3 regions of the Shewanella psychropiezotolerans genome follow, and region 2 is predicted to be linked to each of the others. Evidence: predicted binding sites of a transcription regulator. Region 2 holds the regulator's gene; each other region holds the start of a gene.

Region 1 (3,205 bases), 630 kb from region 2:
AACTCGCCTGGGTTTATCTGGTAAACCTAGTCTTCTATCTAATCCCTCTGTTCATAGGTGACAAGCCTATATGGCAAATAGCCATAAGCCTGCTAACTCTGGTCCCCTTCATTTATTGTTATTTCCGGGCATATCGTAGCCCGAAAGATAAAGCTATCTATCCCATTCTAGCCATGATAATTCTGGGCATAGCGATTACTCCGATCAATACCGGCTCCCTTTCTCTATTCACATTCGCCGGCTTCTTCATCGGTTTCTACTATTCACTGAGAACGGCTTTTATCAGTCTGATAGGCTTTGTGGCACTGCTTGCTACGCTCACATTTTTACTGGAAATAAATCATTATTACTTTATCAGTTACGGTGGACTACTGATCGCCGGAGTGGGCTTATTCGGCGTCGCCGAGCAAAAGCGTGTCGAAGCTCATTGTCGAGCACAAAAGAGTAAAGCCGAAATCAGTCAGCTGGCCACCATGTTGGAGCGAGAGCGTATCGCAAGAGATCTCCATGACATCATGGGTCACAACCTATCCAGCATCTCCTTGAAGGCAGAGTTGGCCGCAAAGCTCTTAGACAAAAATCAGATTGAGCAAGCCAAGGTGCAGCTAAGAGAACTAAACGAAATAGCCAGAGATAGCTTGAGTCAGGTACGGCAAACCGTCTCAGGCTACAAACATAAAGGCTTGAGTTCCAGCGTAATGCACCTCTGCCAAACTTTGCGAGACAAGGGATTAAGTGTGAGTCTGGAGGGAGATATTCCCCAGCTCAATTCTAAACTTGAAACTCAAGTTATTTTAAGTCTCACAGAGCTTTGCAATAATGTGATCCGCCATAGTCGGGCCGATCATTGCAGCCTTACTTTTGACAGATCTGCAGACCAGCTCACCATAAGCATCACAGATAACGGTAAAGCAGCAAAAATTGTCGAAGGTAATGGTTTGAAAGGCATAAGAGAGCGCTTGAAAGACGTTCAGGGGAAGTTAGATTACATGGTGGATCAGCAAAGTAGATTCACCATCACGCTCCCACCTCAGCAAGCATCATAAGGAGTCACTCGGGGATGAAAATTTTATTGGCAGAAGATCAGGCCATGGTCAGGGGCGCACTGGCTGCACTCTTGAGCTTAGATGGTGAATTTGAAATCACTCAAGCGTGTGACGGAAATGAAGCCCTATCTCTACTCAAAGCCAACCGCTATGATCTTCTGCTAACCGATATTGAAATGCCGGGATTAACCGGGCTGGAACTGGCCAAATGGTGCCAGCAGCAAGAACCCGTAATTAAAGTGATCATTCTCACCACGTTCGGCAGAGCCGGTTACATTAAACGCGCTATAGAATCTGGTGCCGGAGGCTTCTTACTCAAGGATGCCCCCTCTGACAGCCTTATTCATGCAATAAAACAGGTGATGGCTGGTAAGCGGGTCATCGACCCTGAACTGGCTATCATGGCCATAGGAGATGAAATTGATCCCCTCAATGACAAAGAGCGCCGTGCACTTCGTCTAGCCGCAGAGGGAAAAACAACCGCCGAGATAGCCACCAGCCTCTTCATCGCCGAGGGCACTGTGCGTAATTACCTCTCGGAGGCCATCGGCAAGCTCAACGCCACGAACAGAATCGATGCCGCCCGGATCGCGAGGCAGAAGGGCTGGCTGTAAAGGGTTAAATCGGCCCTAACATTGCCATCATGGGTTTATCTGATAGTATATGTATATAAATACAGTGTTTGAGTGTTTCGCTCAGATAACATTCAACTGATAAAATGGGTAGCGGGCGTGAAGAGACTCGATCTTGTTCCTGTCACAGATCTTAAGGGCGTTGCCAAGAAGATGGCCGAACGTCTGGCTAAGCTCGGCATCATCACGGTACAAGATCTACTATTCCACCTACCACTAAGATATGAAGACCGTACTCAGATATACCCAATAGCCTCACTCTATCCAGGCAGTTACGGCACCATAGAAGCCGTGATCCAGTCCAGTCAGATCATCCAGGGGCGTAAGCGCATGATGACCTGTACAGTACGAGATGACACTGGCTACTTAACCCTCAGGTTTTTTAATTTTTCTGTGGCGCAGAAGAATGGCTTAGTCAATGGTACAAGCATCAGGGCCTATGGTGAGATACGTCGCGGCAAACATCAGGCCGAGATCATTCACCCTGAATACAAGCTGATTCACGAAGATGCCGATCTGGTGATGAGTGAAACGCTGACGCCTGTGTACCCGACAACCGAAGGCTTAAAGCAGGCAAGTTGGATAAAACTGACAGACCAAGCCTTAGCCATGCTCGACGAGGGCGGTTTGCAGGAACTACTCCCACCTCAGCTGCAACCGAACAATCTGAGTCTCAATGCGGCCTTACAGCTATTACATAGACCCAATAACCAGGTTTCCCTGTTCGATCTGGAACAAGGTCACCACCCGGCGCAGCTACGCTTGATCCAAGAGGAACTTCTGGCCCATAACCTGAGCATGCTCAAGTTACGTCAACGCAGCAATCGCGACCATGCTGTGAGCCTGGTCGCAACGGGCAAACTACTCAACCCTTTCCTGAAGGCACTGCCATTTAACCCCACTGGGGCGCAACAAAGAGTCGGCGTTGAAATCTGCAGCGATCTCGAAAAAAACTCACCTATGATGCGCCTGGTTCAGGGGGATGTTGGCTCGGGGAAGACGTTAGTGGCAGCCTTAGCGGCATTACAAGCCATAGAAAATGGCTATCAGGTAGCTATGATGGCCCCTACTGAATTGTTAGCCGAGCAACACGCCGATAACTTCGCTCTCTGGTTTGAACCTCTCGGGCTAAAAGTCGGCTGGCTAGCCGGTAAAATAAAGGGCAAGGCCAGAGCACAATCTTTACAAGATATTGAGTCCGGTGCGGCTAATATCGTTATCGGCACCCATGCCATATTCCAGGAGCAAGTAGTCTTCAACAATCTTGCCCTGATCATTATCGATGAACAACATAGATTCGGCGTTCATCAGCGACTTGGCTTACGAGAGAAAGGCATCAGCCAGGGCTTCCACCCTCATCAGCTGATCATGACCGCCACGCCGATTCCACGCACCTTGGCCATGACCGCCTATGCCGATCTCGATACTTCAGTGATCGACGAGCTGCCGCCCGGGCGAACTCCGGTGACAACCGTAGCCGTTGCCGATATGAGGCGCGATGAAGTAATAGAGAGAGTTCGCCATGCC
Region 2 (3,205 bases):
AGTAGGTAGTCCATATGACTACGATGACAAGGTACATAGATGATCTCATGACCATCATGATGTAGCTGCCTTACCTGCTCGGCACCTTTAATATTGATACCCTTGTACAACTTGTTCCACAGCCAGGCCAAGAAACGCTCGGCGATGCGCACAAAGCTCTCGGAGTAATCCGCCGCAACTTCATCGAGATACTCCATCGCCTTTGCTCTGGCCTCGACTTCGGAGATCTTCTTGCTCGCCGCTTCCTCCAGAATCGCCTTCTTCAGGGACTCTGAATTTAACAGGTCTTGAAATAGCACCTGACGTTTAGGCAAAACAGGTCCGGTCATGACCTTACGTTGACGGCTGAAGTGGACTCGAGCAACACGAGCTAACTTATGAGCAATTCGCTTGTCGGTGCCGTGTTCGTCGGCCATATAACGAATTGAGACGGCATTAGAAAATTGAACGAAATTATGTCGACCCAGGAAGAGGATCATCAGGCATTTTCGCAGCCAGGTAGGATTTTGACGCTCAAATACCGCCGCCTTCATGGTATCGTCTTCTTTACCTGGAGTACGCCCCCAGTAAAGGCTAACCGGCACTAGCTGTATATCCAGTTCAGGCTTCTGCCTATGTACCTTGAGCAGATCCATAAAGCTATTTAAGAAAAACTCGTTACTTTCTCTTTGGCCAAATAGCGGCTTGGCACCTTCCAGACACACCACCCTCGGCGTGTGCTCACCATCGACAACCAACTCATCATAAGGGCTTGGAAGCCCATACTTATTAGTGATTTCACTTAAGGAAGCGATGTCGCTGAGAGATTCAGTCTTCATCACATAAACCATAGGCTTATCTGGATCTAAGTTGAGATCGGCGAAGGGGTCATGGGGTACAACTATTGTTTGTACCAGCTTTTTCTGAATCCAACGTAAGGATTTATACCAAAGAGAGTCTTTTTTTGACATTTTTCTTATACAATGTGAGTCTTCTTAATAACGGCATAGAATACCAGATAAAAGAGAGATCTCCCTAATAGTAGTCAGCAAAATCCCCCGCATGCCTGATTCGACACTCAAAGCACTTGAGATTGAATATAATTTTCAAAAAAATTAATATTAGATAGCTTTACGGGTGTTCACATTTATAAGGCAACATAAGTTAATAATATTAGGTATAGGTACAATTCATCTCGATAGCCTAGAACATAAAATAAGCCAGTTTAGAGAGATAACCACCAGCACAAAAGATATATAATTCAAGGAGGCCATGCCCACCACCTATTTTTAACGTTATATAAGCACCGAGTAGTCACACCAAAATAATAAATATAAACCATGGGCTTGCGATTGAGAGTTTTTTTGCATACTCACTAATCTTGGTTAATCCTTGCACTGACTAAAATACTGTATATACTAACAGTAACTGTATAGAAAGACAGGATTCATCATGAGACCTTTGACACCAAGACAAGCCGAGATTCTAGAACTCATTAAGCGTAATATTTCCGATACAGGAATGCCTCCGACTCGAGCCGAAATAGCTAAGCGACTAGGTTTCAAGAGCGCCAACGCTGCCGAAGAACATCTTAAGGCACTGGCTAAGAAAGGTCGCATAGAGATCATTCCCGGTACGTCCCGCGGCATCCGACTCACACAAGCTGCGGAGCCAGAAGATTTAGGCTTGCCATTGATCGGCCAGGTTGCCGCAGGCGAACCCATCCTTGCCCAGGAACATATAGAACAACATTATCAGGTCGACCCAAGCATGTTTCGTCCCTGTGCCGACTTTCTACTTAGGGTGCGCGGCGACAGCATGAAAGATATCGGCATTCTCGAGGGTGATCTGCTCGCAGTGCATAAGATTTCACAAGCCAAGAATGGCCAAATTGTCGTGGCTAGAGTGGAAGAGGATGTCACAGTAAAACGCTTCGAGAAAAAGGGCAGCATGGTTTATCTCCATGCTGAAAATGAAGACTATGCACCGATAGTGGTCGATCTCACCAGTCAGAGCCTGAGCATTGAGGGGCTGGCAGTCGGTGTGATCCGTAACGGCAACTGGCAATAGATGAAATCGCACATTGGCGAAGGAGCTTGGTAATGAAAAATTTAATCGGAAATAGCCCTAGACACCCAGGTTTATGGACGAATCCCCTTGACCAAGCGTCCATCACCCAAGAGTGTGGAAGTATCACTACAGTAAGTACCCACACTCAGGGCCGGGTGGAACTGAAAAAGGTGAGTAATCGGCTCGCCACATTGAGCCATCAGGGGCAATGGATCGTATTGATCAGTCCTCCCAACATAGGTTACAAGCAGATGTTAGCCGAAGCCGGTGTTAGGATGGACCGAGTATTGTTGGTTCATGCTAAAGACGAAATCGAAACCTTATGGGCCATGGAAAAAGCACTCATAAGTGGTACATCCAGTGCCGTCATCTGCTGGACTCAGGTCCTAGATTCCCGTGACAACCGACGACTCAGACTCGTAGAAAAGAGCGCTCGCGCCCTTGGCATTGTCATCGAAGATGCGAATAGTCACTTACATGCTAAAGCCCATGAACAAACAGATGCTCACTTCAATCAAGCCTGTTTATTTGGATCTCTGCACTAATCTCCAGTCAATGTAGCCAATAGAAAAATGATTATTTAAGTCCCGCAAGGGACTTTTTTGTATTTGATTTTTATTCGAAATTTTTAAAAAATTCATTAAAAGTGATCTTGATCAATAATTCAACACCAAGTAAGTTAGGGATATAACAACGATAATTTGTTATATCCAAACGATTTAGTAGTCGGCGTAGTAAAGCCCTGCCATCTGTGTAAGGCCAGATATTTACCTCGCTGAAGTCGGTACTGATATATTCAGCCGTAGGTGCGAGCGTGGTTAACTCTGGTAGTAAGTGACTGCCAAACTAAAATAACAAGTGAACCGCCACTGCACTTTGAAGTCATCGTTGCTTTTTTGGGAACTGAAGAGTTTGCATAGAGCAGAGACTTACTGTGTGACTCTTCTTTGTCTTAATTTTTGACAGAGGAGAAGTCTAGTGAAGCGAGTGTTGTATATTTTTCTGGCGTTGCTATTTACGCCATACGTTTTGGCATCAGAAATGCCCCTTAATATGACCAAGGGTGTCACGGATATCAGTGGACAGGTATACAACCTGCACATGATCATCCTGTATATCTGTTGCGCCATCGGTGTTGTGGTTTTCGGAGTAATGA
Region 3 (3,205 bases), 2.5 Mb from region 2:
GCTCGGGTCGCTTCGGTGCCCAGCCCATCAGTGTCTTTCAATATTTTTCGGACCTCAGGATCCGTCACATAGCGATTAATCCCCGTCATCGCACCAAGCAAGGTGGCGTCGGTAAAATGTTTCGGTGGCTGGGTCTGTTTCTCGATAAGCACACCAGCCCCGGAATGCAAAGACTGACCCTTCTTCAGGGCTGGCAACTTCTGCTGTGACTCATCATCGTCTTCCTTGCCAGCGCTAGCGCTATTTGCGTTACCAGCATTATTTCGCGCAAATAGCTGCTTCCAACCCTGCGCCCTTTCCTGCTTTGCCTTAGTCTTGAAGTGACCGCCTTCGATCAACACATGAACTTCAGTTTCGCTATAGAGGTAAGGCGGATAGAACTGGGCGAGATATTGACGAGCCACTTGCAGGTAGATTTGCCTCTCCCGAGCGCTAAGACTCGAGAGGTTGGCTCGTTTTTCTGTGGGTATGATGGCATGGTGAGCATCGACCTTACTGTCGTTCCAGGCCTTAGATTTTATCTTAGGATCTGGCTTATCACTTTTTTCGACTAACTCACCCGCCCCTGATAGCACCGCATCTATGACTTGAGGGGCTTGGGCAAACTGCTCCGCCGGCAAGTAACGACTGTCAGATCTGGGATAAGTGATCAACTTGTGTCGCTCATAAAGCGTCTGACAGGTGTCGAGCACCTCTTTGGCGCTCATACCATATCGCTTGGCTGCATCAATCTGCAGCGAAGATAGACTATAAGGTAGAGGCGCATTTTGCTGCTTATCTTTAGCAGTAACTTGAGTAACTTGTGCCGGTTTATCACTGATACGACCGGCGACATTCTGTGCCAGCCCTTTAGACAAGACTCTCCCTTCTTCATCCATATAAGGTTGGCAGGCTTCACTGGGTTGCCATTTGGCTGTAAACGCCTCATTTTTCTCTGTAGTCAGCTTGGCCAGAACTTCATAGAAAGACTTAGAAACAAAGTTAGCTATCTCTTCATCCCGGCGAACCACTAAACCTAACAAGGGGGTCTGCACTCGCCCTACTGATAACACGCCCTGATAACCCACCTTACGCCCTTGTAGTGTGTAGGCTCTGGTCATGTTCATACCATAGAGCCAATCGGCACGAGAACGAGCTAAAGCAGAAGTAGACAGGGGAATGAATTCCCGATTACTGCGCATCTGACCCAATGCACGTCTCACCGCTTGGGGGTTGAGATCACTGATCAGCAGACGCTGTGTCTTGTTAAGCTTATCGCCTTTAACGCCAAAATGAGAGATCACTTCGTCGACTAATAGCTGCCCCTCCCTGTCAGGATCGCCGGCATTAACCAGTTGTGAGGCTTTTTTTACTAAGCCCCTAAGCACGGTCAATTGACTGCGAGTCTTGGGCTTAGGATTCATCTTCCACTTTTCGGGAATGATGGGCAGATGCTCAAACTTCCACGACTTGTATGCGGCATCGTAGCTATCGGGCTCAGCCTGCTCCAACAGATGACCGATACACCAGGAAACACAATCACCGTTCGCCGCCATTATATGACCGTCACCCTTCTTGTGGGGTTTAGGCAGCACATCGGCGATGGCTCGCCCGAGGGAAGGTTTTTCTGCGATATAAAGAATCATAAGCGGAACTCAAACTACTGTACAAATTACCAGTAACTTTAGCCTAAAGAGACACTAGCTGCAATCACTGCAGGTATAATTCCCTACAATAGCACTGCAACACTTATTATTGTGTAAATTCAGTTGAGAATGATTATCATTTGGTTATTATTTAGCGACTAGCTAATCTTTTAAGCAGGTACATCATGATTGCATCGACCACAGAAACCGGCAGCGGCTTAGATAAGCTACTTCTATATCATTTCCTCATGGTGACCGCTGTCGCCCTGTTGATCACCCCTCTAATCACTGACAATAAAATCTTTGAATTGATGTTATTGGTGACCATGCAAATAGTCTTAACCTGTATCAGCACACTCATAGGATTGAGCATGGGACATACTGTGAGTAAACGTGCTGCTAGCGTACTCTTCGCCATCTGGATGCTCGTCTGGTGTGTTCATTTAGCTTAAATTACAGCTTGAGCTTGGAAAACGATAAATAAAGCGTTAACTCTACAATAAGAGAGTTAACGCTAATAAGTGGCTACAGCTAACTTTACATAAGGGATTAAGATAGGTAATTAAGAGAGTGGTAAGATGTAATCCAATCCACCTGTGATTGCGGAAACTTGCGCTAACACACAGTTCTCATCATCTACCTTAGGGCTATCCGGGTACACTTCTGTCGTGGTGGCATAGATGCTGTCACTAAAGCCGACGCACAGTCCCAGAGCCTTAGTAGCATAGTTAATTACGCCAAACTGAGACAAGGCGACACCGATAAGCTTACCTGCATCATCGGCTGGAGCTATGTGGGTAACCTTTTCTACCGACTCGATAATTGCAGTTTGAAATGCCTCGGCCGGAAGCTCAGTATTGCCCACCAGATAAAAACCATCGGGGATATTCCAATTGGTATGTTCCACCGCATCTCTGGCCGCTAAGGCCGGTCTGAACGCTGAGTTATCAGTATCTGTAGTTTCATGTAGATCGATATGCACTGTGATATCAATTCCTAAATCTGCAATATACGCCATCAAGGCCGCTGACTCTTCGGCCGGACTGTCTCGATAGAATGAGCGATTAGGATCGACCGCATTGGGATTCCAGCGGTTGATGGTTTCATATCCCCAGGGGCTAACACATGGGGCTACTAAGATATTAAACCTGTCCTCATACGCCTTAGCCTTGGTTTCCAAGAAACGTATCGCCCCTTGTACGCCACTGGTTTCATAGCCGTGAACCCCGCCCGTGACTAACACAGTCGGTTTATCTTCACTCCACTGCGTAGACTTGACCACAAACAAGGGGTATTCGCTGGGGTTATAAGACAAGGCGCCATACTGGTCGACTTGAAAGTGCTCGGCAAGTGGCGCAATTCTCGCGGCCACCTCAGCTTGATAGGAACGCTTAATCGTCTGCTTGGTTAACCAGAGTACCTTTTCCGCTGCGCCCCACTTCTGACCCGTGACGCCGATTGGATAAGTGTTTTCCTGTACCATCTTCATTCCCCAAAGTTTGAACAATAAAAAAGCCGACACTCAAAGTTGATATGTCGGCTTTCTAAACGTTAACTTGCCTTCGCTAAGAAGACACTCA

The links. The regulator LexA, encoded in region 2, represses DNA repair genes until DNA is damaged. The targets are predictions, from matches to a motif close to TACTGTATNNNNATACAGTA.
Region 1: a site for LexA is predicted at 1,708-1,727, ahead of recG (ATP-dependent DNA helicase RecG). Genes of this name have one in related genera too.
Region 3: a site for LexA is predicted at 1,641-1,660, ahead of FM037_RS18380 (DNA topoisomerase III). Genes of this name have one in related genera too.

The regions. Positions count from the first base shown of each region.
Region 1 covers NZ_CP041614.1:6,056,958-6,060,162, forward strand. Annotated here, with positions in the region: gene FM037_RS26430 (sensor histidine kinase) at 1-1,046, shown strand, start outside; gene FM037_RS26435 (response regulator transcription factor) at 1,061-1,660, shown strand; gene recG (ATP-dependent DNA helicase RecG) at 1,778-3,205, shown strand, end outside.
Region 2 covers NZ_CP041614.1:234,154-237,358, reverse strand. Annotated here, with positions in the region: gene plsB (glycerol-3-phosphate 1-O-acyltransferase PlsB) at 1-950, opposite strand, end outside; gene lexA (transcriptional repressor LexA) at 1,432-2,049, shown strand; gene FM037_RS01060 (cell division inhibitor SulA) at 2,082-2,594, shown strand; partial or broken gene coxB (cytochrome c oxidase subunit II) at 3,028-3,205, shown strand, end outside.
Region 3 covers NZ_CP041614.1:4,138,808-4,142,012, forward strand. Annotated here, with positions in the region: gene FM037_RS18380 (DNA topoisomerase III) at 1-1,625, opposite strand, end outside; gene FM037_RS18385 (hypothetical protein) at 1,811-2,077, shown strand; gene FM037_RS18390 (M14 family metallopeptidase) at 2,188-3,108, opposite strand.